Regions from separate parts of the Paenibacillus sp. WG02 genome, predicted to be linked through region 2. Evidence: riboswitches for the same ligand, from Rfam matches in the RefSeq annotation. Region 2 holds a riboswitch; each other region holds the start of a gene.
What was found. Region 2 has a riboswitch for cyclic di-GMP ahead of ACBP55_RS16320 (putative motility protein). Riboswitches for the same ligand answer to the same signal wherever they lie in the genome.

Region 1: linked by a shared signal. The riboswitch ahead of ACBP55_RS01085 (transglutaminase-like domain-containing protein) and the one ahead of ACBP55_RS16320 (putative motility protein) in region 2 are both predicted to bind cyclic di-GMP.
Region 3: linked by a shared signal. The riboswitch ahead of ACBP55_RS11640 (methyl-accepting chemotaxis protein) and the one ahead of ACBP55_RS16320 (putative motility protein) in region 2 are both predicted to bind cyclic di-GMP.

What each region holds. Positions count from the first base shown of each region.
Region 1 is NZ_AP036016.1:237,321-247,306, forward strand. Features, by position in the region: gene ACBP55_RS01070 (S1 domain-containing RNA-binding protein) at 1-460, shown strand, start outside; gene spoIIE (stage II sporulation protein E) at 1,213-3,705, shown strand; gene ACBP55_RS01080 (class D sortase) at 3,923-4,636, shown strand; cyclic di-GMP riboswitch class I at 4,722-4,809, shown strand; gene ACBP55_RS01085 (transglutaminase-like domain-containing protein) at 4,823-5,629, shown strand; gene ACBP55_RS01090 (collagen binding domain-containing protein) at 5,822-9,439, shown strand; gene ACBP55_RS01095 (vWA domain-containing protein) at 9,597-9,986, shown strand, end outside.
Region 2 is NZ_AP036016.1:3,682,715-3,692,700, forward strand. Features, by position in the region: gene ACBP55_RS16295 (dihydroorotase) at 1-1,169, shown strand, start outside; gene carA (glutamine-hydrolyzing carbamoyl-phosphate synthase small subunit) at 1,356-2,540, shown strand; gene carB (carbamoyl-phosphate synthase large subunit) at 2,555-5,764, shown strand; gene pyrF (orotidine-5'-phosphate decarboxylase) at 5,860-6,552, shown strand; gene pyrE (orotate phosphoribosyltransferase) at 6,590-7,231, shown strand; cyclic di-GMP riboswitch class I at 7,319-7,405, shown strand; gene ACBP55_RS16320 (putative motility protein) at 7,426-7,629, shown strand; gene ACBP55_RS16325 (LysR family transcriptional regulator) at 8,190-9,029, opposite strand; gene dapA (4-hydroxy-tetrahydrodipicolinate synthase) at 9,187-9,986, shown strand, end outside.
Region 3 is NZ_AP036016.1:2,610,704-2,620,689, forward strand. Features, by position in the region: gene ACBP55_RS11640 (methyl-accepting chemotaxis protein) at 683-2,395, opposite strand; cyclic di-GMP riboswitch class I at 2,475-2,559, opposite strand; gene ACBP55_RS11645 (BMP family protein) at 2,836-3,867, shown strand; gene ACBP55_RS11650 (cytochrome ubiquinol oxidase subunit I) at 4,068-5,462, shown strand; gene cydB (cytochrome d ubiquinol oxidase subunit II) at 5,508-6,518, shown strand; gene cydD (thiol reductant ABC exporter subunit CydD) at 6,520-9,986, shown strand, end outside.

The DNA.
Region 1 (9,986 bases), 3.4 Mb from region 2:
TAATGACCATTTAAAGCTGGATGACAAAGTATTGGTCAAAGTGATTAACGTGGACAAGGATGGCAAGATCGGATTGTCGATCAAGCAGACGGTTGACAAACCAGTTGAGGAAAGACCAGCTCGTCCTGAACGTACAGGTGGCAGCAGCTATCAAGGACGTCCAAGTGGAGATCGTCCAGGAGGCTACCAAGGTGGTCGTCCAAGTAGCGGCGGAGAACGTAGTGGTCCTCCAAGCGGTGGTCCCGGTGGTGGTGGCGGTCGTCCAGGTGGCGGCGGTGGCTTCAATCGAGGCGGCGGTGGTGGCGGTCGCGGCGGCTTTAACAAGCAGCAAGGCGGAGCTAGACCGTTTTCGTTCGAAGATAAAGTATCTCGGTTCCTTAAAGATAGTGAAGAGCGGATTTCGTCTTTGAAAAAGAACACCGAGTCCAAACGCGGTGGCCGAGGCGGAAGAAGAGACTAATAGATGCAGTAACGAACCACATTCGCTTAGGCGAGTGTGGTTTTTTTTACATTTGCGGGTAAGTGAGCTTCTCCCTAATTGGGATGGTTAGTTTTCATGCCTCATCGTTCAGTAAGGGACAATATCTTCTTGCAACTGATATGCCTAACCAAATTCTGAGTTGTTCAACAGCTTCGTGAGGGAAGAGTGGCTTACCAATGTTGCATTTTCTACAACAATTTTAACTCCAAAAGGCTATTTTGCAGCTTGAAGTTGTAGTTCCTACAACATTTCTAACCCATTTGTTGCGAAATCGCCAATATTTGGCCTAATTGTTGTACATTGTGCAACAACAATGGGAGAAAGCCAGGATCTAGGCAGCAATTGTTGTACTTTTTACAACATCATTCCATTGATAAGGGGGATTCATTCATCTGGCGCCCGCGCCTTAAAAATTAGGCTCTCGACCAAGGACAGCGCAAGCCTGTTTTTTTATCCAATCGTCAAATAGTTAAAATAACGCAAAGAACAATCGACATGGAATTACGGGTATCTCCCCCATATGCAGGGCGAAAGTTCGAGGCAATCAGACTTTTGGAAACGTTTTCGATAGGGTAAAGCGAGACTAGGCAAGGGCTGAGGCATGGTGACAAAGCGAACGCGGCTTGTCGGAAATTTCTTTGAATCTATCAACTCATTCTGACAAACTTTCTGCTAGATTGTCTCTATACTAGAGAAACAAATAAGGAAAGAAATGGATGGTGTTCGAAAACATGCAGAGAAGAAGCTTAAGCGCAGTGATTGGTGGCGGTTGGTCGGGATTATGGCAGAAAGCGAAAGCAGGCGCACTTAGCGCAGCCGTGGAGAATCGATTCGTACAAGCCTTTGTAGCTAAGAAGTGGTCTTTACTGCTCATCGTGATGGCTTTCTTGCTTGGACGTGCGATGATTTTGGAACAGCTATCTCCATTTGCTCTAGCGTTCATTGCTGTGATTTATTTTACAAGAAGAGATATTTTACACTGGGTAGGGATTGCCGCATTTGCTGGAAGCTTACTTTCACTAAGTTCGAATACAGGTTATCTGGTTACGGAAATCATCGTGTTCTTGCTCATCCAAAAGGCATTAGAGAAATTTGAACGCTCCGACCTTTCGTTAGCGCCACTGCTAGTATTCAGCTCTACCTTGTTGGTTCAGCTCTTTGCGGAGCTGGTAGTCTCGAACCTAAGCTGGTATACACTTATGATGGTCTCCGTTGAGGCACTGCTAAGTCTAGTGCTGACGCTAATTTTTATTCAAGCTATACCTGTATTTACGCTTACCCGTAAGAACTACCATTTGAAACATGAGGAAATTATTTGTCTGATTATCTTGTTAGCTTCTGTAATGACAGGAACGGTGAGCTGGGTTGTAGGTCCAATTACCGTTGAACATGTGCTGTCCCGTTATTTGATTCTATTATTTGCGCTGGTGGGGGGAGCGCCTTTCGGAGCTTCGGTAGGTGTCATCACAGGATTAATCTTAAGTCTTGCGAATAGCAATGCGGTTTATCAAATGAGTTTACTGGCTTTCTCGGGGATGCTAGCAGGGCTTCTCAAAGATGGTAATCGATTGGCTGTTGCTTTCGGAATGCTGTTGGGGTCATCGATACTTGCTTTCTATATGGGGTCAGGGGCTGACGTGATCAACTCCACCTGGGAGTCGCTTGCAGCTGTTGCACTCTTCCTGTTGACACCTCGGAGCTTAATTCTGACACTTGCTAAATATGTACCTGGCACGCAGGAAAATCTGAAATCCCAACAGGACTATGCGAAGCGGGTTCGCGATGTTACAGCCGGACGTGTGGAACAGTTCTCCGAAGTGTTCCGCCAGCTGGCGCGGAGCTTTAAGCAATTGACGACGGATGATGCGGTGAGCCGCAAGGAGGAGGAAGTTGGACATTTCATGAATGCGGTTGCGCAGAAGGCTTGTGATTCCTGCTGGAAAAAGAGCCAGTGCTGGGATCAAAAATTTTATCAAACCTATACGTATATGACCGATATGATGACCCAAATTGAGATGAAGGAGAGTATGACGAAGAAGAATATTCCACCGGAATGGAGGAAGGTATGCATTCGCACAGATCAAGTGTTGGATGTGATGAAGCAGCAATATGGCTTGTACAAGAATGATTTGCATTGGAAAAAGCAGATTATGGATAGCCGGCATCTCGTGGCTGATCAGCTATCGGGCGTGTCCCAAGTGATGGAGGACTTGGCCAAGGAGATTAAACGGGAAGGACAGGAGCTGTTCCTTCAAGAAGAGCAAATTCGTAATGCCCTAGAGGAGCTGGGCTTATCCATCCATACCATCGACATCATTTCCTTAGATGAAGGAAATATCGAGATTGAAATCATTCATCAATACACGAAGGGCTTCGATGAATGCCGGAAAATCATTGCGCCGCTCTTGAGCGAAATCATCGGCGAGAACGTCGCCGTCATGCGTGAAGAGATGCATGCGCGCGGCGAGGGTTACAGCACGGTCGTATTCGGCTCCGCCAAGGAATACGAGGTTGAAACCGGGGTCGCCGGCGCAGCCAAGGGGGGCGACCTCTTCTCGGGCGACAGCTTCTCCACGGTGGAGCTAGGCAATGGCAAGTATGCCGTGGCGCTTAGCGACGGCATGGGCAACGGCGAGCGCGCGCGTGCGGAGAGCCAGACGGCTCTGAGCATCCTGCAGCAGCTGCTGCAGTCGGGCATGGACGAGAAGCTGGCGATCAAGTCGCTGAACTCGGTGTTGATGCTGCGCTCTTCGGATGAGATGTACGCGACCGTAGATATGGCTTTGATCGACATGTACAACGCAAACACAACGTTCATGAAGATTGGCTCTACGCCTAGCTTCATTAAGCGCGGGACGGAAGTGATCTCGATATCGGCTAATAATTTGCCGGTCGGTATCTTGAGCGAGATTGACGTTGATCTGGTCTCGATTCCGCTCCAATCCGGTGATATCCTCGTCATGATGACAGATGGCATCTACGATGCACCGGGACATGCGGTAAACAAAGAGATGTGGATGAAGCGGATGATTCAGGAGATCGATACGACGATGCCGCAGGATTTTGCGGACTGTTTATTAGAAAGGATTTTCCGCCACCATCATGGTGAAATTCAAGATGATATGACCGTTGTTGTTGCTCGGGTTGAGAAGAGGCAGCCTGAATGGGCCACATTCCGCTGGCCAGGCATTACGCGAATGGAGCGTCCGAAGACGGTTAGTTAATGGAGGAATAGAAGCCATAACAGCTCATTTGCTGTTATGGCTTTTTATTTGCTGCTATTCCCTTAAGATTAAACAAGTAAATTAATACCCAAATAGGTTGCGCACAGAATTAGAAGCATGCTTAACTTATTTATAGGTTTGTTTACAAATCATGCCAAATCTAATTTTCCTCGGAGTATCATTATTGCGTGAGATCCAAGAGAAGGCGGTGCCATTTGTGATTAGAAAAAAGCTATCACTGTTATTTATCGTTCTTGGGATTATCATTTTTCTTTATCCAACGCTAAACGATCGTTATGAGAGCTATCAGCAGAGCAAAATTTTGAAACAATGGCAGGAAAATCTGCAGAATATGGATCAGACAGCCTCTGACATCGAGGAGGAAACGAATGCGGGGTTGGTCGCGCCTTCTTCCAGTCCGGAAGTGGAAGCTCTGCCAGCAAGCAGCTCGCCGAGCAGTCAACCAAGCAGTCAGCCAGGCCCCTTAGCCGCAGAAATGACACCGAAGCCTGTTACTTTGCCGCAGAAGAATATAGAGGGTGTCCTCACAATCGATAAAATTAATTTAAAGCTCCCTATTTTGACAGATGCAACCGTGAATAATTTGAAGATTTCCGTTGCTAGTATTGCCAAAACAGGCAAAGTAGGAGCTGTTGGTAACTATGCCATTGCGGGTCATCGAAACCTGACCTACGGGAAAAATTTTAATAGATTAGATGAAGTTACTGAAGGGGATTTCATAGAAGTGAATACAGGGAGCAAAACGTATATCTACAAGGTAGTGGACAAACAGTATGTCCTCCCAGAGGATGTCTGGGTGCTGAAGGGTAACGGCAAAGATCGGGAGATTACGCTAATAACTTGTCATCCTATGGAAAATCCGACTCATCGTATTGCCATTAAGGGAATCCTGGTGCAGTCTAAGGAATAAAATGTAATATTTTGTCTATCCAGAGAGACAAGCCTATGTTAAGATTGCACTATCACTATAGTGATTATAGGGATTCGGTGCGTTCCTCCGATAAAGGCAAATCTAGCGAAAACTAGAGACGCAAAACTAAAGGGCCTTCCTTAGCCGAACTAAGTTGGCAGCCAGTTACCGAAAGGGGATTTTTTTGTGTTCAAAAAGCCAATCATACGAACGATCATTGCTGCGGTTCTGTTTACTCTTGCTCCGCAAGGGATATTTGCAGCTTCCAATCCTTCCGTGATCGATAAAGATGCTCTGAATAAAGGAATTATCTCGGTTCATTATTCAAACGATAAGAACGCCAAAGTTCTCGTACGAATAATGAGAGAAAATGTCAAATATGATTACACCTTCGCAGAAGGGGACCAGTACCCTTTGCAGCTTGGAAACGGACCGTATAAAGTGCTGATTGGAGAGTCCATAGGAGCTAATAAATATAAAGTTGTTGCGCAAGAACAAATAGATTTAGAGATGGAAGACGAGAATGCGGTATTTCTACAGTCCATTCCTTTGATCGATTGGAACGATGAATCGAAGGCGGTCATTGAGGCTAAGCAATTAGCTGGAGATAAAGAAAAAGATATCGACAAAATAAAGGCCATTTATGGATATATCACAACACATTTCCAGTATGATTACGAGAAGGCCCAAAGTGTAGCAGACAATTATGTACCTAATCTGGATATGGTCTACGAAGCGTCCAATGGAATTTGTTATGACTTTGCTGCTACTTTTGCGGCAATGGCAAGAAGCCAGGGGATTCCAACCCGTCTAGTTATGGGATTTGAAAGCCATGCGCCAGATACTTATCATGCGTGGAATCAAGTATTCCTAAAGGAAAGTAAGGAATGGGTGACGATCGATACCACGTATGACGCTGTTCATATACAAGCCGGTGAAACAATAGATATTATAAAAAACGATCATAATTATCAAATTTCCAAAATATATTAGAGTAAATGAAGAAACCTGTACTCAACTGAGTACAGGTTTTTTTGTGCCGTTCATGTTAAAAAAACATTAAATTCCAAGATTTACAATACAAGTTGTATCATATAGTATTAAAAATGATACAATTTGTTTCAAGTGCATAAGTTGCAACTAATAATCTCAATAAAAATTAATCATGAATGGAGGTATGAATTTATGTTGAAGAAAAAGACGAGTGCGCTGCTGATTACTTTATTAATTTTTATGCAGAGTATTTACGGAATTGGCTTTACTACCAAGGCTAGTGCGAACACGATTTCAAACAATATTCTTGACAGCGTGACGATGGCTGTGTATGACAGCTCGGGACAAGTTGTGACCGGCAATGTTTACGATCCTAACTCCAAAGTGCAGCTAGACTATACATGGTCTTTGCCAAACGGTCATGGGTACCATAGTGGTGATACGTTTACGTTCACTCTGCCGCAGCAATTTTTGCTTTTCAACGATATCAGTGGCGGTTTGGACATGGGACCGAATCAGTTGGGAACTTTTCATGTGGATCAGGCTAGTCATCAAGTGTTGATTACTTTTAACAACTACATCGAAAGCCATGACAATGTACATGGCACGCTCACTTTCAGAACACAGTTAGATATAAGTAAACTTACGGAGAGCACAACGGTAACGATTACAATTCCGATTCAATCTGGCGAACAGATTTTCATCCTTCATCTAAAGCCCTCGGTCACTTCCACAATCGAAAAGAGAGGCGTACCCTCTGGGTTTAACGCGAAAGATATTCATTGGACCGTGGATGTGAATAAGACGCTGGATTCTGTTCAGAACGCCGTGGTGACGGACCCTATTCCCATAGGTCTATCTGTTCCTGTAACTGTAGCTGTTTATGATTTAGGGGTTCATCTAGATGGAACGGTCGTACAAGGAGCATTGGTGGATAGCAGTAAGTATACAGTTAATAGAACAGGGGCGGATCTTTCTGTTCGATTCAATGAATCTCCTATTCATACGGCTTACCGCATTCAATATACGACACCAATAACCGATTTTGACAAAGATATCTTTGTGAATACAGCAACGTTTGGAGGGAGTAATAAAAATCCTGTTCAAGCCTCTGCGACAGTCCATATAACGCGTGGAAGTTCTTTGGATAAAATAGCGGAAAGCTATAGTCCAATTACGCAAATTATTGGTTGGGGAATCAAATATAATTATAATGAAAGGACAATTGCCCAGTCAGCAGCATTCCTAAAGGACTTATTCAATGATACACAAGAAATTGTTGCAGGATCCCTTCATATCTATCCCGTAACGTTCAATTCAAGTGGGAATGAGACACTGGGAAGTGAATTGCCGACTGGGGAGTACACCGTCACAACGGAAACAGCTGCTGGCAAGAAAGGATTTAAACTGCAATTTAATCATGATATTTCATCGGCCTATAAAATTACTTATCAGACCAAGGCAAGTAATCCGGTTTTGAATAATGCGATCATTACGAATACCGTTACGTCCGGCAGCGGAGCAAGTGATTCAGCATCACGGGCTATTGAACAGGGGGCAATTTTTAAGTATCCTGGAATCGCAGATTACAAGGCCAAAACCGTATCGTGGCTTATCATCATTAACAGAGACAGTCAGTTGATGAACAATCTAGTTGTGACCGATACATTTTCGAATAAAGGATTGCGTTTCAAGCCCGATTCGTTAGTTATTAAAAAAGGTAACGTGGTCTTACCGTCGGCGAATTATATCCTTGATAGTTCTGTCGGTGCTGAGGATGGGTTCAAAGTTAAATTCACGAATGCGATCTCAGAACCAATTTCGATTGTTTACCAAACAGAATTCAATATAGATTTGATCAGTCCTCCGGGAACTACTAATTTCATGAATTCAGCTAAGGCGGATTGGATCGACAGCGCTGAAAAAACAAAGACGCAAACAGCAACTGCAACATTTATTCCGAGAAATGAAGTGAAGAACAACGGGTTTAAATACGGTGGTTATAACGCTGTTACTAAAGAACTCACATGGACAGTGGGGGCTAACTATAACGGCAAGACTCTTACAGATGCTAAAGTTCAAGATACGCTAGAGTCCAATCAAATCTTTAATGTTAATTCGCTTGATTCGCTTGAAGTATATAAAATGACCATTCCGGAAAATGGCAACGCAACACAGGGTGAAAAGATAGCCCGCTCAAAGTATGAATACACAGTAGATAACCAAAACAAGCTAGTTGTTCATTTCCTTCAACCCATTTCGGAACCATTTTACATCGTTTTTAAAACGAGTCTGCAAGGTCAACTGATTAACAGCACGGTTTCTAATACGGCTAAAATTTTTGATGGAACTAAGCCGGCTTCCAGCGATCTCAAAGCGACCCTGCCCATTCCTAAAGGCGGAGAATATGTGAGTAAAAGCGGAGGGCAAAGCGGAGATAAAATAAACTGGTCAGTCCAAATTAATTATGGTCAATCTACATTAAACGATGCGAAAATCATAGATACACCGTCATTCAACCAACAATTATTGCCAAATTCATTCCATTTGTTTGCTACGACCGTGGCTAGTAACGGGAATGTCATGAAGGGGTCCGAATTGACAAAGGGCGTATACACGCTTGTTATTAATACGGATAATCAAGGTAAACAAACATTTGAGCTGAGTTTTGTCAATCAGATAACGACCGCGTATATTTTGGAATATCAATCTTTAATTAGGGCTAATGATCACGAAACGGTATGGAATAAAATCAGTCTTAGCGGTACTAACGAAACCACTATCACGAAAGAAACGACCAAGGAAATTGTGGTAGGTGTATCGGACGGATCTGGCACCGGCAGCGGAGTTCGAGGGTCATTAACGGTTATGAAAATTGACTCTGCCAACAACACCTTAGTGCTCAGCGGCGCAACCTTTGAACTGTATCGTAAATCGGGTGTTACAAAAACGTTTATTGACAGGTTAACAACAGATGAAACAGGTTCTGTCATCTTTAACAATCTACTTGCAGGCGATTATGTGGTGATTGAAATAGCGGCTCCTTCTGGTTATGGAATAAATAAAGAGGATAATCCGATAACCCTTCAACCAGGAGATGAACTTTATCTCAATGTGATCAACACGAAGACAACACCAACACCAACACCAACACCAACACCAACACCAACGCCAACGCCAACGCCAACACCAACACCAACACCAGAACCGACACCAACACCAGAACCGACACCGACACCAACACCAACACCGACACCGACACCAACACCAACACCAACACCAACACCAACGCAAACGCCAACGCCGACGCCGACGCCGACACCAACACCAACACCGACACCGACACCGACACCGACACCAACGCCAGAATCGACACCAACGCCAACGCCAACACCGACACCAACGCCAACGCCAACGCCGACGCCGACGCCGACACCAACACCAACACCGACACCGACACCGACACCGACACCAACGCCAGAATCGACACCAACACCGACGCCAACACCAACGCCAACACCGACACCGACACCGACACCGACACCGACACCGACACCAACACCAACACCAACACCAACACCAACACCAACACCAACACCAACACCATTGCCAAGTGTAACGCCAACACCTTCAACGGGGCCTGACATTCCGATTGATACTGATAATGATGTGCCCTTAGGAGGAATTCCGCCTATCACGAAGCCAGAGACCCTCCCAAAGACAGGAGAATCTAGCCATCTGTACGTGGAAATTGCAGGCATCACTTTAATCTTACTAGGTCTTATCCTAAGAAGGAGATTCACTAGGTAAATCTTCAATCTTGAGACAGTCCGCCATTACCATTGGGTGGGCTGTCTTTTTATTTCGCTGAGTTAGCTCGTGATTAGACTCTCTCATAAATGGAAAAACTAGGAGGAGAACTACTAGAGAGCTAATCTTTTCTTGGGCCAGGGAGGCATATATCATGATGAAACAGATTCTTTTAATAACAGATGGGTGTTCCAATGTAGGGGTAAGTCCGGTAATAGCAGCGGCACAAGCACATACTGAAGGCGTTACTGTGAATGTCATCGGTGTGATTGACCATGGGGAGCTGGGGGTGCTGGGCTCTGAGGAGATTCAAGAGATTGCTGCGGCAGGCGGCGGGATGAGCCGAATCGTCAATTCAGGCCAACTTTCCCAGACAGTTCAGATGATGACGCGCAAAACGGTCACCACAACGATTCAGCACGCAGTAGGCAAGGAGCTGCAAAGTATTCTAGGCTTTAATCAATTGGAGCAGTTACCTCCAGATAAGCGCGCGGAAGTGGTTCAAGTGATCGATACCATGAGTGAAACTACTTCACTCCGCGTAGCA
Region 2 (9,986 bases):
CGGCTCCACCAACCGAAGGCCACGAAGTCATTGATGCAGCAGGTAAGCTGGTGACTCCAGGTTTCATCGATATGCATGTCCACTTGAGAGAGCCTGGTTTTGAACATAAAGAAAATATCGCGACCGGAACACGTTCCGCAGCAAGAGGCGGTTTCACAACGATCGCTTGCATGCCGAACACAAGACCTGTGATCGATACCGTTGATACGGTGAACTACATATTGGATAAAGCGGCAACGGAAGGTGTCGTCCGTGTTCTTCCGTACGGCACGATTACGAAGAACGAGCTGGGCCGCGAGTTAACCGATTTCGCAGCGCTGAAAGAAGCGGGCGTCATCGGCTACACGGATGACGGCGTCGGCGTACAAAGCGCGCAAATGATGAAGGATGCGATGGCGTTGGCTGCATCGATCGGGATGCCCATCATCGCGCATTGCGAGGATGACACGCTTGTGGTTGGCGCGCCGGTCAGCGAAGGCACCTTCGCGAAAAAGCACGGACTCAAGGGAATCCCGAACGAGTCCGAGGCGATTCATGTGGGTCGCGACGTGCTGCTAGCCGAAGCGACTGGTGTTCACTATCACGTGTGCCACGTAAGCACCGAGCAGTCCGTTCGACTGATTCGCCATGCGAAGCAGTTCGGCATTAAAGTGACTGCCGAGGTTTGCCCGCATCACCTCGTGCTCTCGGAAGAAGACATCCCAGGGCTCGACGCCAACTGGAAGATGAACCCGCCACTGCGCACACCGCGTGATGTGCAGGCTGTCATCGAAGCTTTGGAAGATGGCACGATAGACATTATCGTGACAGATCACGCACCGCACACCGAAGAAGAGAAAGAGAAGGGCATGATGCTGGCTCCATTCGGCATCCTCGGCTTCGAAACCGCGTTCTCACTGCTGTACACTAAATTTGTACTAACAGGCAAATGGTCATTAGGCTTCCTTGTAGATCGTATGACGAAAAAACCTGCCGACGTATTCGGTCTTCCATACGGAACACTGGAAGTAGGCAGTGCAGCCGATATCACCATCGTGGATTTGGAAACAAAGCGCGAAGTTCTCAAAGAAGAGATCGTTTCACGCAGCAAAAACACGCCATTCATCGGATGGAAGCTGCAAGGCTGGCCGGTTGTTACCATCGCTTCAGGCAAAGTGGTTTGGTCATAAATTGTTCTTAAATGATGTTGAAATCAAGCTAAAATCCGCTTTAAGATCTATACGCAGATCGAAAAATCGTGTATATTTATACAGAATGATAGATTTTTATGCAAATCTTATACAAAACAAGAAGTTGCAGGCATGACATCCGCGGTTCGTAAGAATCGCTGACAATAGCGAAGGAGTTGAAAGAACATGCAAGCAAGATTGTTGCTGGAAGACGGCACTCTTTTTACAGGAAAATCGTTCGGTAGTGAAGGTGAATCCGTCGGCGAGGTTGTATTCAATACAGGAATTACAGGTTATCAGGAAGTGCTTTCCGATCCTTCCTATTGCGGTCAAATCGTGACCATGACGTATCCATTGGTGGGGAACTACGGTGTGATTCGGGATGATTTTGAATCCGTACGTCCTTTCATTCATGGCTTTGTTGTTCGTGAGCATGAAGAGATTCCTAGTAACTGGAGAGCGCAATATACGCTGGGTAGCCTGCTGAAAGAATACGGCATCGTTGGGATCAGCGGCATCGATACGCGCATGTTAACTCGTAAAATCCGTCATCACGGCGTTATGAAAAGCCTTTTGACAACATCCAATAAATCCATTGCTGAGCTGACTGAAATCTTAAGAGGAACGCCTCTTATGACGGATCAAGTCGCTCGTGTATCCACGAAAAGTGTATACGGCGCACCTGGTCACAAAGAACGTATCGTTCTCGTAGACTTCGGAGCCAAAAGCGGAATCATTCGCGATCTAAGCAAACGCGACTGCGACGTTGTTGTTGTACCTCAAGATGCTACAGCTGAACAAATTCGTCGCCTTGCGCCAGACGGCGTGCTGCTGTCTAACGGCCCTGGGGATCCGAAAGATGTACCTCACGCTGTGGAAATGATCAAAGGCTTGCTCGGCGATATCCCGCTCTTCGGCATTTGCTTGGGTCACCAGCTGTTCGCACTGGCATGCGGCGCTGACACGGATAAGCTGAAGTTCGGTCACCGCGGCGGTAACCATCCGGTGAAAGACCTCGTATCTGGTCGCTGCTACATTACATCGCAAAACCATGGCTACACGGTTCAGGAAGATTCCGTTCAAGGAACTGATCTTGAAGTAACGCACATTAACAATAATGACCGCACGATTGAAGGCTTGAAACATAAGAAATACCCTGCTTTCTCGGTTCAGTATCACCCAGAGGCAGCACCGGGGCCATTTGACTCCAGCTACTTGTTCGATGATTTCATCTCGCTGATTCGTCAGCACAAAATCGATAACCCACAGCAGCCGCGCCAAGCGCAAATGCTTGCACAGTGGAAAGCTTCCACGGCATCGACATCTGTAAGTAAAGCTTACGAAGCAAGTTTTGCTAACGCAAAACTCTAGGGAGGAACTGCAATATGCCAAAAAATAATACACTTAAAAAGATTCTCGTTATCGGTTCCGGTCCTATCGTCATCGGTCAGGCAGCGGAATTTGACTATGCAGGTACACAAGCTTGCCAAGCGCTTAAAGAAGAAGGCATGGAAGTTATCCTGATCAACAGCAACCCTGCAACGATCATGACGGATACGAACATGGCGGATAAAGTATATATCGAACCGATTACGCTTGAGTTTGTTACGCAAATCATTCGTCAAGAACGTCCGGATGGTTTACTTCCAACACTCGGTGGTCAAACAGGTTTGAACATGGCTGTAGAACTAGCTCGTGCGGGTGTTCTGGAAAGCGAGAACGTGAAGCTACTGGGAACACAGCTTACAGCGATTGAGAAGGCAGAGGATCGAGACCTTTTCAGAGATTTGATGAGAGAATTAGAGCAGCCTGTACCAGATAGCGTTATCGTAACGACGGTTGCACAAGCGGTTGATTTTGCGAACGAAATCGGCTTTCCAATTATCGTTCGTCCTGCCTACACACTAGGTGGAACAGGCGGCGGTATCTGTAACACGATGGAAGAATTGACGGAAATCGTTGCTTCCGGAATTCGTTACAGTCCAATCGGTCAATGTCTCGTAGAGCGCAGTATTGCGGGCATGAAAGAAGTCGAGTACGAAGTAATGCGTGACGCGAATGATAACTGTATCGTGGTATGTAACATGGAGAACTTTGATCCCGTGGGTGTACATACCGGAGATAGTATCGTTGTAGCACCAAGCCAGACCTTGTCGGACCGTGAGTATCAAATGCTGCGTTCGGCATCACTGAAAATCATTCGCGCCTTGAACATTGAGGGCGGCTGTAACGTACAGTACGCGCTTGATCCGCATAGCTTCCAATACTACGTAATCGAAGTGAACCCGCGTGTAAGCCGCTCTTCAGCGCTTGCATCCAAAGCAACGGGCTATCCGATTGCAAAGATGGCTGCGAAAATCGCGATTGGCTACACGCTCGATGAGCTAGTCAATCCAGTAACAGGCCAAACCTATGCCTGCTTCGAGCCAGCACTGGATTACATCGTTTCCAAAATTCCGCGTTGGCCGTTCGATAAATTTACGGCAGCAAACCGTAAGCTGGGTACGCAAATGAAAGCGACTGGGGAAGTTATGGCGATTGGCCGTACATTCGAAGAGTCCATTCATAAAGCGGTTCGTTCCTTAGAAATTGGCGTACACCGTTTGTTCCTTAAAGAGACGGATCTTATTGATCAAGAAACACTCGAGTTACGCCTGCAAAAGCCCGACGATGAGCGTCTGTTCTTACTCGCAGAAGCGTATCGCAGAGGTTACACCGTGGAACAATTGCAGAATTTGACGAAGATTGACTGGTGGTTCTTGAACAAACTTGAAGGTCTGATCAAATTCGAAGCTGAGATTGCTGCTGCTGATTTGACGGCTGAGCTGCTGTTCGAAATCAAGCGTAAAGGCTTTACAGACCGTGCTGTGGCTGAGATACGCACACTTGCAGGCAGATCGACTTTCACCAAAGAAGCAGACGTGAGAACATTCCGTCTTCAACAAAATATCAAACCAGTTTACAAAATGGTAGATACTTGCGCAGCGGAATTCGAAGCTTCAACGCCATATTACTATTCAACTTATGAGCAAGAAGATGAAGTAACGGAAACAACGAAAGAGAAGGTTGTCGTGCTTGGTTCCGGTCCGATTCGTATCGGTCAAGGGATTGAGTTTGATTACTCCACGGTTCATGCAGTTTGGGCGATCCAAGCGGCAGGTTACGAAGCGGTTATTATCAACAATAACCCAGAAACGGTATCTACAGATTTCAATACATCCGACCGCTTGTACTTCGAGCCTCTCTTCTTTGAAGACGTGATGAATGTGATCGAACGCGAAAACCCAATCGGGGTAATCGTACAATTCGGTGGCCAAACCGCGATTAACTTGGCGGCGCCTTTACACAAAGCTGGCGTACGCATTCTAGGTTCCGATCTCGAAAGCATCGATACGGCGGAAGATCGTAAGAAATTCGAAGCTTTACTTAGCAAGCTCTCCATTGCTCAACCACCAGGCGGCACCGTTACATCGGTTGACCAAGCTGTGGGTACAGCAGCGAAATTCGGATATCCGGTTATCGTTCGTCCATCTTACGTCCTTGGTGGACGTGCCATGGAAATCGTCTACTCCGATGAAGAATTGCTAAGCTACATGGAATATGCTGTGAAAATCAACCCTGAGCATCCGGTTCTGATCGATCGCTACATGCTCGGTAAAGAAGTAGAGGTTGATGCCATCTGCGATAGAGAAACGGTTCTAATCCCTGGGATTATGGAACACGTTGAACGCGCAGGGGTTCACTCCGGTGACTCCATCGCGGTTTATCCGCCGCAATCGATCTCGGAAGAGATTAAACAACAAATTATCGACATTACGACGAAAATCGGCCTTGAGCTGAACGTAGTGGGTTTAGTCAACATCCAGTTCGTCATTCATAACGATCAAGTGTATGTGATCGAGGTTAACCCGCGTTCATCCAGAACCGTGCCTTTCTTGAGTAAAGTAACGAACATCCCGATGGCCAACGTGGCTACACGCGTCATTATGGGACAAAAGCTGGCGGATATGGGCTACCAAGGTGGATTATGGCCGGAAGACAAGTACGTATCGGTTAAAGTGCCAGTGTTCTCCTTCGCGAAACTGCGCCGTGTTGATACAACTCTCGGACCTGAGATGAAATCGACAGGCGAGGTTATGGGTCGCGATATCAATTTTGCCAAAGCACTCTATAAAGGCTTAATCGGAGCGGGGATGAAAATTCCTGCAGCAGGATCTGTCGTAGTAACCGTAGCTGACAAAGATAAAGAAGAAGCGATTGAAATCTTAAAAGGCTTCTATCGTCTTGGATATAAAATTATTGCAACAGGCGGAACAGCATTGGCCATTGAACAAGCTGGTCTTCCAGTAACGACCGTAAACAAGCTGAGCGAAGGTTCGCCAAACATTCTGGATCTCATCCGCAGCGGTGATGCACAGTTCGTTGTGAACACGCTGACGAAAGGTAAAGAGCCAGAGCGTGACGGCTTCCGCATTCGTCGTGAAGCGGTAGAGAACGGTGTGGTTTGTATGACATCACTCGATACAGTAAGAGCGCTTGTTAATATGCTTGAAGCAATCAACTTCTCCTCGCGTGCAATGCCAATTCATGTCTAAGACTATGCTTACGAAGTCAGTTTTGCTAAAGCAAAACTCTAAGGAGAGTGACGAACTTGAGTATACTAACTCGCACAGATGTTACAGGACGCATTATGGTCGCTTTGGATTATGCGAACGCAGAAGGTGCTGAAGGGCTGCTAAAGCAGCTCGAAGGCATCCCTTGCTACGTGAAGGTGGGCATGCAGCTGTTCTATGCTGCGGGTCCAAGCTTCGTCGCGAGCCTGAAGGATCGCGGCTACAAGGTGTTCCTTGATGTGAAGATGCATGACATTCCGAACACGGTCAAAGGCGGCGCGGAAAGCGTGACGCGCCTTGGGGTTGATGTGTTCAATGTCCATGCTGCCGGAGGCAAGCAGATGATGGAAGCCGCCTTGGAGGGGGTCGACAAGGGGCTAGCTGTTGGAGCTGCACGCCCGATCGTTATCGGCGTGACGCAATTGACCAGCACCAGCGTGCAGGTGCTGAATGATGAGATCGGCCTGACCGGTACGGTTGAGCAGGCCGTCATTCGCTATGCCCGCTTGGCGCATGCTGCGGGGCTTCAGGGTGTTGTCGCGTCACCGCTTGAGGTGACTGCGATTAAGGCGGCGTGCAGTGACGGTTTCGTCACCGTGACGCCAGGCATTCGCCCTGCGGGAGCCGACGTAGGCGACCAATCGCGCATCATGACGCCGGCTGAGGCGTTCGCGCAGGGGACGGACTACGTCGTGATTGGTCGACCGATCACAGGCGCAGCGGATCCAAGAGCAGCGATTGAAGCGATTATCGATTCAATCGTGGAATAAGCTTTTGTCTAACTACGGAAGGAACGGTGGTAGGAACATGAGTCAACTCGAAGCAATCGCGCAGCATATTGCAGCGTCGTTATTAGATATAGAAGCGGTAGCACTTCGACCGCAGCAGCCTTTTACATGGACATCTGGCCTCAAGTCGCCAATATATTGTGACAATCGTCTGACGATGTCACACCCAGCTATTCGCGAAGCGATCGCTGACGGCTTCGCAGCTTTGATCCAAGAGAAATTCCCTGATGCTGAGGTTGTTGCTGGTACGGCAACAGCGGGCATTCCTCATGCCGCTTGGGTAGCTCAGAAGCTAGGTCTCCCGATGATCTATATTCGCGATAAAGCCAAAGGGCATGGCAAAGAGAACCTGATTGAAGGCACTGTGAAACCAGGACAAAAGGTGATCGTGATTGAAGATCTTATCTCTACAGGCGGCAGTTCCTTGAAAGCAGCTATTGCTGTCAAAGAAGCTGGTGCTGTAGCGCTGGGCGTGTTGGCGATATTCTCCTATCAACTTGATAAAGCTACAGAAGCGTTCCAAACTGCGGATATGCCGCTGTACACACTTTCCAACTACGCTACACTGCTTGAAGTGGCTTTAGAGAAGGGTAAAATCAAACAAGAAGACATGGAATTGCTTCGTTCTTGGAGATCGAATCCTGCTGCATTTGGTGTGTAAGTTTGTATAACTTAAAATAATGCGAAGTTTGACGAATTGTGCAATATTATCCTATACTAGAAAAGTGCTGCTAGGTACTGCCTAACATCTGCGAAATGGCAAATGGCGCGAAAGCGACAGACGCAAAGCTATAGGGGCTACTCGGTTTACACCGTATGCTTGCCAGCTACCGAACGATGAGAGGAGGATTGCGCGTGAATATCAGCAACAGTATCATGACTGCGATTAGTGGCGGAGACGCTTTGAAGCAAGCCGTTGGCATTGAGCTTTTAAGCAAAGTAAGTGATATGCAAGCAGCTTCATCTAGTACATTAGTACAGGATTTTACGAAATCCCAACAGCTGGTTACCGCTTCAGCGACACCGCATTTGGGTGGCAATCTCGACATCCGCATATAAGTTCATACAGAAGAAGCTCTACCTTTACGTAAAGGAGAGCTTCTTTTTTTACTTATATTTTATATGTTTTGGGTTAGGGGGTAACAAAGCTTATTCCCTCCTGATGTTTGTAGAGCGGACGGGCCTAGATAGAGAAACTAGCATGTGAGAGACTGCATTCCGACTAGAAATTATCCCTTGCCCACCGAACTGTTGTACTTTGTGCAACAATCCGGCGGTTTCTTTGGACAATTTGGCTTTTTGTTGTACTGCGTACAACAATTTGGCGGGAATCGCTCAGAAATAGGCGTTTAAAGCTCAAATTGTTGCACGAAATACAACAATAGTAGGCTACTTCGGCGTAAGGAGGGTGTATTGTTGCACAAAATACAACTTGGACTATCGTGTACTTGGGGATTTTCAATTGGCGGGTTCCCAACATGTGGTGGATGCCCAACTGCCCTCACGAAAGCTGAATGACTCTAATATCGAATTTTGGAGTTATGAATAATAGTTATGAATCACAAAACTGCTGAAGAACTCTAAACGGCGGAATAATCCGTGTTTCTTATTCGCTCAGGTTATCCTTGGGTCAGTTGGTGAATGAATGTTTGCAAAGGCTGAGACATCCACTTTTTAGGGTGAAGCAGCAGCTGAAGGTCCAATTTTACGTCTGGATGTGAAAAAGGAAGATGAGCTAATTTCCCTTGTTCCAGTTCATCCTGTACGGCAATTTGGGGCAGCAGGGCGATGCCAAGCCCATTCATGACGCAGTGCTTAATGGTTTCTAAATTACCGAGCTCAAATCCAATCTGAAGAGGGATAGCATGATCTTTTAGCAACTTTTCAAACATGCCTCGATAAATGCAGCCCTCTTCTGTAACGATAAATTCGGTTTGCTGAAAATCGGTTAGTTGTATCTGTGTTCGTTTCGTTAGCGGATGCTCAAGAGGTGCCACCAAAACTAATGGTTCTTCCCTAACTTTTGTACAAGCAAGTGTGGTATCTGAAGGATAACGATCTAACAGGAGTCCAATGTCATAGTCCCCATCTCTGACTTTGGTTATGAGGGAAGCCTCACTGTCAGGGAAGAGCTGGATATTCAGTCCAGGGAATTGTTGCTTCAGCACATGTAAATAGGGTGGTAAATAATAAGCAGCGAGGGAGTTAATTGTCCCGATCGTCAGTGTTCCGCTGACTTCGCTTGTTATCATTTCTTTGGATTGATCATAGAGGTCAAGCATTTGCAAGACTAGCTTTAACAAGCTTTCACCCGGTGCTGTTAATCGAAACTGACGTCCGTATCTTTCGAAAAGGGGTACGCCATACTCTCGTTCCAGCTTCTGAATTTGCATCGTAATGCTCGATTGTGCATAGCCCAATTCTTCAGCAGTCTCGAGTAAAGCTCTTTCTCCGTGCAACCTCCCGAAAGGTTCGGAAATAAGTTAGATCCATGGGAACCCCTCGCTTCATTATCAAAATTTTTGATGAGTCTTATCATTTATTATAGCTAACTGTGATGCAATGATCCATGCTAAAGTGAATGTACAAATAAATGAGGACTGGGAGATGATTGGGATGTTAAGAGAGAAAGATTTACATGGGATCTATGTTCCCATTGTTACGCCATTTGATCAGGCATACGAGGTGGATGCAGCCTCTTTTTATAATCTAGCTTACAATTTATTTCAAGATGAGGTAGACGGATTGGTCGTCAATGGAACGACAGGGGAATCGCCGACGATTACAAATGAGGAAATGGCGATCATGTTCGCTACGGCACAAGCGGCTCGCGAGGCTGCACAAGTAGATGCTTCGCTCATTGTAGGTACAGGAACGAATGATACGTTGTCCACGGTGAAAAAGACGGAAGCTGCTGGGAAATTAGGGGCTGACGCTGTTTTAGTTGTTGTCCCTTATTATAACAAGCCGAGTCAACAAGGGATCATTGAACATTTTCGCCGGGCAGCCAGCGTTGGTGTGCCTGTTATTCTATATGAAGTACCGCATCGCACGGGCGTGACGTTGGAACTTGATACGGTGCGTACGATACTCGAACTTGATGGCGTCATCGGAATGAAAGACAGTACGCCGAACATACGATTGGTGTCTGAGCTAACCCGACTTGGCTCGAAACCCGTTTTGTGCGGGGAGGATTCACTACTTTATGACGCGCTAAGCTCAGGTGCTAAAGGGATTATGAGCGCGTCAGCGAATGTAATGACGGAGCGGTTTGTATCGTTTTATCGCCATTTTGAAGCTGGACAGCACGAGATGAGTAAACAGCTATTCGAGGAGTTGCTGCCACTCATTCGATTGCTATTCGAAGAGCCGAATCCGGCACCTCTCAAATGGCTGCTTGAGCAGCAAGGTGTCAT
Region 3 (9,986 bases), 1.1 Mb from region 2:
TTTGCTCTCGAACGACTATGATGTTCTGCTACTGCTAAGAAGTTCGGGGCAATCAAATTTAGTTGATTATCCTACATTCCAGAGGGTAATTGGTCTACAGAGTAAAATGGACAACCTGAAGTGTACGATTACCTAATCGGGCTGATGACTCATGTTGCGTCGCCCATGCGAACACTTTTGAGACAGCCCCATTTTCCGTACTCGGTAGTGATTTCATATCCCTCAAGTCTACGCTTGTGGACCCGTTAAACGCGGTTCGATACGGAAAATAGGGCAACTGAAGCTGCTTATTTGTTCGAATAGCTCCTGTTATGGATGCTTAAGCAAGCTACGTTTGCTTATTGATCGCTAATACGCCCAGAGTGTAATGTTTTGCAGAACATTAGCACGATCTGTGGTCTTATCTCACGAGATACCTCGATAGTTAGAAGGAATTAGCACACCTAGCTTGCTTATTCATTCCCTAGCACAATGTAGATATTTTAAATGACCTAGCCGCAGGCTAGGTTAGTACTCAAAATAGAAATGGATATGTTCTACATGTCAATACAGCTAAAAAGAACCTCCATTTCCCACTGAAGTGGAATTGGAGGTTCTTTTGCGTAAAATTCGGGACGTTCTTAATCATGCGAACACTTTGAGGCAGCCCCTTTTTATTGCACAGTATCCGGTAACGGGGCGATCAGCTCTTAAAACGTAAAGTCATTTCGTGCAGTTCTTGAGCCATCCGCGTCAACGCATTCACGGATTCCGAAATTTCTTCCATCGTAGCTAATTGCTGCTCCGAAGCGGCCGCTACACTTTCTGTCTTCGAGAAGGCGACTTCCGTAATGCTGTTCATATCGTGGAGAGAAGCGGTAATTTCCTCTGTGCCTGCCGACATTTGTTGCGATGCGGCAGAAACCTCCTCCATCTGATAGGCCACCTGCTGCACCCCATTCATAATTTTGCGGAATGCTTCTCCTGCTTCCTGCATAATCACGGTTCCGTGTTTGACCTCTATGCTACCTTTTTCCATGGCGACAACTGCAGAACGAGTTTCGCCTTGAATTTGCTGAATGATCCCCGCGATTTGTTCCGCCGATTGTCTGGATTGCTCCGCCAGTTTCCGAACCTCGTCGGCAACGACGGCAAAGCCTCTTCCGTGTTCGCCCGCTCTTGCAGCTTCAATCGCGGCATTCAATGCAAGCAAATTTGTCTGCATCGAAATATCGGTAATAACATCGACGATTTGACCGATTTCATGAGATCGTATACCCAGTTGGTTAACACTCTTGGCCGAATCGTTGACTGATTCTCGGATCAAATCCATTTGGGACATCGCTTTCTGGATCGAAATATTGCCTTCCTCGGCTTCCTTGGAAGCTTCCATTGACATTGCGGATACATTGCCCGAAAATTCGGCAATCCGATTAACTCCGGTAGCCATCTCTTCCATTGCTCTTACGCTTTCGATAGTACTTTGCATCTGCTGATCGGCACCTCCAGCAATGTCTTGAATGGCCGCAACGACATGATGGGTAGTTTGGTTGGATTGTTCGGAGCTTGCTGCCAATTGCTCCGAGCTTGCTGACAAGTTTTGAGACTCGAGGACGATCTTCGCAATGATTTCTCTCAAGCTGGTGATCATTCCGTTGAAATCCTTTGAAAGAAGACCGATTTCGTCTTTGGATTGGTATGTAGCGTTAACCGTTAAATCTCCGTCCTGCGCTTTAGCCATCAATTGCTGGATGCTGCGGACAGGTCTTGTGATCATGTTAGAAATGCCATATCCGATCAAGGAACATAAAGTGACGGCAAGTAGGGTAACGACAATGATGATCGAGGAAGCCAGCTTGGAGCTTTGAACACTTTTCTCGTAAAAGATTTTTGCGTCGTCTTCATTGAACTTAACAACGTTCTCCAGGCTTTTGATCATTTCTGCGCGGATCGGCTTGAACGAATTCACATATTCCTTATGCGCTGCTTCTTTTTGATTGGCAACGGCCAATTCATCCACTTTTTTCTTGGCTTCGTTGTTTTTAGGGATTAAATTGATAAAGCTTTGGTACTGCTCTTGTGCTCTCGAAGTCAGCGTGATCTGCTCGAGAGCTTTTCGTATCGCCTGATTTTTATCGCGGGTTTGAACAATTTGCTGTTGGATTTGCTTAATGATAGCTTCGTCTTTCGCCAGCAGCAATTCAAGCTGCAAAGCATCCATTTGGGAATTGCCGAACAGAAGTCCTTCGACCAGGCTGTTCGGAATCAAGGTTTCTTCGTACATAGCACGGGCATTGCTAGCCATCTTGTTCATGACGAAATAGCCTGTAAAGCCGATAATGAGCAGGAAAACAATGGAAAGACCGAGCATCCCCCCGATTTTCGTTTTGATTCGCAAATTCTTAATGTATTTCATGATCTAAGCATCCCCCATTGAGATATTGTGAAATAAAAAAAGTCCACCCCCAAAAAAAAGAGATGGACGACCTCCAATTTTCGGTGACCCGGCTGCCGTAGATCGAAATCCTTAGGCCCGTAGCTTTGCGTCCTCCTCTTTCGAGAAGTTTGCCTTTTCGTGATATGGGTATATCTATTGGCCAAAGTATAGAATAGCTTTTTGAAAAATACAAGACCTTTTTACTAAACCTAAATACTCACTTAACATACCGTAATGTCGGAATTTAGGGCAATTGTCATGGGTGCTTTAGGGAGGATAGGCCTGCGAATGGCGCTATTACGCGATTATTGGGTTTATTCCCCATATTTATTTTCGGCATAATTTGACAAAAAATGAAGTCTAGTTTATTCTCGGATTTGTCCGGACAAAACTACTTTTTTGGAAACGAGGGGTACATCTTGAGAAAACTACTTTCGAAATTGGCTTTGTCGAGCTTGGCGATGGCACTAGTATTTTCATTCGGTTTGTCTACTGCAGAAGCTAGCAAGGACCCGTCACACACCAATAATAAAAAAGCTAAAGTTGCATTGTTGATTCCGGGTTCCTCCAAGGACGGCGGTTTTATGGAATCTGCTTACCGTGGATTGGCGAAGGCAGAAGAGGATTTCAGAATTAAGGCGACGTTTGTGGAAAATATCCCGCATGACACCGCTCAAATTGCAGATGCATTGCGTGAATTGGCTAATACAAACCCAGATATGATTATTGCTCATGCAGGGCAGAGCTCGGAAGCCGTGAAGTTGGTAGCCAAAGAATTTCCCAAAATAAAATTTGTTAATACGCAAACGAATTTGACCGGCGATAACCTGTCCAGCTATCAGGTAAAACAGGAAGAATCCGCATGGCTGGCAGGCGCAGCTGCAGGACTTTTGACAAAAACGAATGTGGTTTCTCATATTTCCGGCGCACGCGTAGGTCCCGGTCTGTTGGGACGCGCAGCATTTGCCGGCGGTTTGAAATACACGAATCCTGAAGCAACGTTCCTTACAACGTTTACAGGCAACCAGGAAGACGCCGCTCTGGCGAAAAGAGTTGCGCAAGCGCAAATCAACGCGGGGTCGGATATGATCTTCACCATGCTGAATAATGCTCGTTCTGGTGTGACGGAAGCGGCACGCGAGAATGGCGTGTATCAATTCGCTAACGTTCGCGATTATTATGCCGATGCACCCGATGTTTTCATTGGATCTGCGATTTCGGATGCAAGCTTGACCGTATATGGAGCGATTAAAGATTTGACGGAAGGTACGTGGAAGCCGAATACGGTGAAAAAAATTGGACTCGAAAATCCGGATGCCGTTCGACTTGCCTTGTCACCTATTGTTCCACAAGACGTGAAGGATACAATTGCAGCGTTCGCCGATAAAATCAAATCAGGTGAAATTGTTATTCCTTCAGTATATACCGGTCCTGAATTTACAGCTAACTAAGCCTGCGTTCAGATAACGAATCGCCTAAGTGAGCCTCATAGTTCGTATGTTGAGCACTTCTTTAATCCCGAGTGGGGTTAGAGAAGTGTTTTTCTTTTACACTTTTTGTTCAATAGAAATTACCGCGGTTGTGATATTCATCACATGCAAACAACACGCCACGATTTATACTTACAACGAAAAGAAGGGAGGCGCTATTTTTGGAAGCATTAGACTTAAGTCGGTGGCAGTTCGGAATAACAACAGTTTACCACTTTTTTTTCGTACCTTTATCTATCGGTCTTGCCTATCTGATTGCTTGTATGCAAACGATGTATGTGGTCAAGAAGGACGATAAATACAAAGCAATGGCACAATTCTGGGGCAAATTGTTTCTCCTTAATTTTGCAGTGGGTGTTGTGACAGGAATTATGCAAGAGTTCCAGTTCGGCATGAACTGGGCGGATTATTCTCGGTATGTTGGTGCAGTCTTTGGGGGACCGCTTGCCGTAGAAGCCTTGGTTTCTTTTTTCTTGGAGTCAACGTTTCTAGGGTTATGGATTTTCGGTTGGGATCGGCTGTCGAAAAAGGTGCATTTGGCTTGTATATGGCTTGTAGCAATTGGAGCAACTTTATCCGCACTCTGGATTCTGAGCGCGAACTCTTTCATGCAGGAGCCCGTCGGCTACACGATTCAGAATGGACGTGCGGAGATGACGAATTTCTTCGCGCTGCTTGGCAACACACAGCTATGGGTTGAATTCCCGCATGTTATTTATGGGGCGCTTGCTACAGGATCAATGTTCGTAACAGGCATCAGCGCTTATCAAATCATACGCAAACACAGAGTGGATTTATTTAAAGCCTCTTTTACAATAGGGATCGTGTTTGCTCTCGCTGCAAGCTTTATGACAGCTGTAGCTGGACATGAGCAAGCACAGCATTTGATGAAATCTCAGCCGATGAAGATGGCTGCATCAGAAGCACTGTGGAACACAACGGGGGACAGCGCCCCTTGGACCGTATTTGCTCGAATCGATGTCAAGAAGCAGGAGAACAAGTCTCAATTAGAAATTCCTTATGCGTTAAGCATTCTTTCGTATAACAAGCTTACTGGCAGTGTGCCCGGTATGAATCAACTGCAGGCCGAGTACGAGGCGAAATACGGTCCTGGCAATTATATTCCGCCAGTGAAGACGACGTTCTGGAGCTTCCGCATTATGGTAGCGGCTGGCGTACTCATGATTCTGCTTAGTATGCTAGGAACCTACGCCGCATTACGCAATCGCTTGGAACGGTATCGTCATTATTTGAAATGGATGCTACCCGCCATTAGTCTTCCTTTTATCGCGAACTCAGCGGGCTGGATCATGACAGAGGTGGGAAGGCAGCCTTGGACTGTGTTCGGATTGCATAAGACAGAAGACGGGGTGTCACCTCTCGTTTCCTCATCCATGGTAGCGACCTCGCTAATCGGTTTTATGCTTGTTTATGGCATTCTGGCAATCGTGTTCGTGTACCTTATCGTCCATTTTGTACGCAAGGGAGTCGAGGAGGAAGGGCACAATCTTCATGATCGGGATGAACGTGAGGAAAACATGGCAACCCTGCTGTAAGACAGGGGGACTGATGAATAATAAGAAAGTGAGGGGAAATCACCTATGCTTGAAACCTTATGGTTTGTACTGATCACGGTGCTGTTTGTCGGCTTTTTCTTTCTGGAAGGATTTGATTTCGGCGTGGGCATGCTGACGCCGTTCCTTGGCAAGACGGATACAGAAAGGCGTGTTCTTATCAATGCGATTGGCCCCGTCTGGGATGGCAACGAAGTGTGGTTCATTACAGCGGGCGGCGCCATGTTTGCCGCGTTTCCAGGTTGGTACGCCACCTTATTCAGTGGATTTTATATGGCTTTGTTTCTCATGCTCATTGCCCTGATCGGAAGAGGTGTCGCGTTTGAGTTTCGCAGCAAATTACCGAATCCGAAGTGGCGTCAAACGTGGGATTGGATCATCTTCTTCGGCAGTTTGCTGCCCCCGTTGCTATGGGGCGTCGCGCTAGCGAATTTGATGAAGGGGGTGCCGATCGATGCCAATACGAATTACGTGGGCTCGTTTTGGGATTTAATTTCACCTTTCTCGGTTATGGCTGGGGTTAGTATCGTACTCTTGTTTTTACTGCATGGCGCGCTCTATCTTTCGCTCAAAACAGAAGGGGAGCTCCGCGAACGAGCTCGCCAAGCTGCCAAACGTTTTGGAGCGTGGGCAAGCGCAGCTCTTCTGCTCTTTGTTCTGCTGTGTTACTTCCAGACAGACATGTTTACCCGTGACGGCATTATCCCGGGAATGGTTCCGCTTACGGCGGGGATGACTTTATTGTCCGTTCATTTCTTCCTCAAGGCAGGTCGTGACGGCTGGGGGTTCATCATGACGGGCTTAACGATCACGCTGTCCACCATCACGGTGTTCATGTCGCTGTTTCCAAGGGTGATGATCTCTTCACTGAATCCGGAATGGACACTTACGATATATAACACGGCTTCTAATCCGTATACGCTTAAAGTGATGACGATCATTGCGCTAACAACAGTTCCTTTGGTCATCGCCTATCAGGCGTGGACGTACTGGGTATTCCGCAAACGGCTCACCGTGAAAGATCATTTGGAATACTAGCATGATGAAGAAGCTATTACTGAAAGTGCCGGGGACGCTTCAATTGTTTGCCATCTGCATTGCGCTTGGCCTGGCCGGGGGAACTCTCATTATCGTAGAGGCTTCCTATTTGGCTCAGATTGTCAATGGGGCGTTTATGAAAGGACTCGGGCTTACTGCTCTGATTCCAGTGTTGGTTGCGCTTCTCGGATGGATTGGCTTGAGAGCGGTAATCCAAATGGCGAGTGACTATGTATCATCCCGTATGGCGCTCCGCATTAAGAGCGATCTGCGTATAAGGCTGCTTCAAAAAATCGCCGACTTAGGACCGAATTACGCCAAAGGTGAGCGCAGCGGAGAGTTGATAAGCACTGTGTACGAAGGCGTTGAACAGTTGGAAACGTATTTGGCCCGCTATTTGCCGCAGATGGCCTTGTCCATGCTCATTCCTGCTGCCGTATTTTGTTTTGTTGCAGGTTTGGATTGGCTATCCGCCCTAGTGCTCGCGATCACCTTCCCGCTGCTCATTATTTTTATGATTCTCGTTGGGATGGCCGCCAAATCGAAGGCGCAGAAGCAGTTTAATACGCTTGGACGATTAGGAGGTCACTTTCTCGATATCCTGCGCGGTTTACCGACGCTGCAGATTTTCAATCGCAGCCGTGCGCAAATTGAAATTATTTCCCGAATCAGTGAAGAATATCGCAAAACGACGATGGGGACCTTGCGTTTAGCTTTTTTATCGGCGTTTGTCATGGAATTGTTTGCAACGCTTAGTACGGCCATCGTTGCCGTATTTCTGGGATTGCGGCTGGTTGCTGGAGAAATTGGATTTGAGCATGCGTTCCTAGTGCTGCTCTTGACGCCAGAGTTTTATGTGCCTGTGCGAGCGCTAGGGACCCAGTTTCATGCGAGCACGAATGGGATGGCTGCTGCTGCGCGCATCATGGATATTCTGGAGACGGAATCCCCAGGCTGGACGGAACGGGACAACAGTCAGCGTCCCGTTTGGAATGCGAAGGGTTACAGAATCGAATTTCAAGAGATCGGACTCACCTACCCTGGGGAAAAAAGAGCTGCGGTTTCTAACGTATCGTTCACCCTTGAACCTGGAGAGCGAGTAGCCGTGATTGGTCCTTCGGGCTCCGGCAAGAGCACGCTCCTAGATGTTCTTCAGGGTTTCATTCGGCCTACGGAAGGGCGAATTCTAGTCTATGGCATCCCGCTGTCGGAGCTATCGATGACATGGTGGCGCGATCAACTATCCGCCGTCAATCAGAATCCAAGGCTCTATCACGGCACTTTGAAAGAAAATTTGATCATGGGCAGCGGTGATGTCGCAGAAACAGATATGGCAGTAATGCTTCTGGCGTCAGGCGTTGATTTCATCGATAGGCTTCCGAAAGGCGATCAGACGATGTTGGGGGAGTCTGTCCGTCTTTCCGGCGGTCAAGTGCAGCGTATTGCCATCGCACGCGCGCTGCTTAAGCAAGCGCCAATTTTGCTGCTCGACGAGCCAACCTCAGGGCTGGATCTCATTCATGAGGCTATCGTGCGACAGGGGCTGAATGAGCAGTTGCAAGATCGAATGTCAATAACAGTGGCGCATCGTCTTGAAACGGTACAAAACGCGGATCGCATTATTGTGATGGAGAACGGGCGGATTGCTGAAATCGGAACGCCAGCTGATTTGTTAGCCGCTGGTGGGCTGTATGCTCGCATGATGAAGGCTAATAGCGCTGCGAAAACGGAGGCGTTTCTAAACGAGGCTGAAGCTCATGGATCTTCCGAAGGTGTGATGACTGAAGCGTTTAGCCACCGTATTTCCCGCCAGGATTCAAATGAGAAAGAGCGCATTAATCGGAGTGGGACGTTCATACGTATGCTTGAGTTCGTTCGTCCATACAAAGGCCGAACAGCTTTGGCGGTGCTGCTCGGCTGTCTGACAATCGCCGCTAATATGGGGCTGATGGGAACCTCCGGCTACCTCATTGCTCAAGCGGCGCTGCGCCCCGAATCCGTTCTAATGCTTTGGGTTCCGATTGTGGGTGTCCGATTTTTCGGTCTCTCTAGAGGCGTGTTTCGTTATTTAGAGCGACTTGTTTCTCATGATTTGACATTCCGTATTTTGCATCGCATACGCGTTTGGCTCTACGAACGTTTGGAACCGAATGGGGTCAAGCTGTTAGAGAAGGGACGAAGCGGAGAACTGCTTCATGCGGTCATTGGCGATGTGGAGCAATTGCAAAATGTGTATTTACGCGTTCTTGCGCCCCCGCTAGTTGCTTTGCTCACTGGACTTCTAGGTTGTATTGTGATGGCTGCGCATCATGTTGAATTGGCAATCCTACTTGCTTGTATGCTGGTGTTGGCCGGCATAGGCATCCCTTGGCTTAGCGCTCGATGCGCTAAGTCGGGTGGCGAGGCTATCGCGGGGGCGCGAGCAGTCATGTATGCCGAAACAGCGGATCTCATCGCAGGGATCAAAGATTTGATCGTATTTGGTCGTGTCAACGAGCGTGTTCTTCGAATGGATGAGATACAAAGCCGTTCGAATGTGTATCAAACGAATCAACATAAGGTTGCTTCCTATGCGGGTGGGGGTATGCTGGCGGCCGCACATCTAGCGATGTGGTTGGTCCTTGCGGCCTCGGTGTATTTAGTCAGTCTCGGGCAGCTAGAGGGTATCGCGATACCAGCGTTAGTTATGGTTACGTTAGCTTGCTTTGAAGCTGTCATGCCGTTACCGACCGCATTTCAGTCCATGGGCCTTACGCTTTCATCCGCCGATAGACTGTTCCGATTAGCCGACGAGAACCAGATTGACGAGGGACGTCAGGTCGAGCTCAGCTTACCTGTGCCCGCTGAAACGCGTGAAAGGGATGCTTTACAAGATGACTGGACGACCTCCATTCGTGGGCTCTCGTTCCAGTATAGCCCAGAGGAGCCGTATGCCATTAGGGACCTGTCCATGACGTTGAAGCGTGGAACGATGACCGCCATTGTCGGTGAAAGCGGAGCTGGGAAAAGTACACTGCTGCACTTGCTGCTGAAGCTGCGCGCTTATACCGAGGGCTCCGTTACGATGAATGGTCAGGAGCTTCGCGATTTGCCAGCGGCCTTCGTCCGCTCGGAATTTGCAGTTGTCTCCCAGAACGTACACTTGTTTAACGCATCCGTGAATGCGAACTTACGGCTTAGCTGCCCCGAGGCGACCGAAGATGAGCTGCGAGAGGCGACTCGCTTGGCACAGATTGACGATACGATCGAGCAGTTCCCGAACGGATATGAGACTGTCATTGGCGAATTGGGCAGTTTATTGTCTGGCGGCGAGCGGCAGCGTCTGGCTTTGGCACGTGCGCTACTCCGTAAAAGTCCAGCTGTTTTGTTCGATGAACCGGCAACAGGGTTGGATACGTTGACGGAAAAGGCGATTTGGAGCAATTTGGACACGTTGTTGAAGGACAAAGCGGTGCTTTGGATCACGCA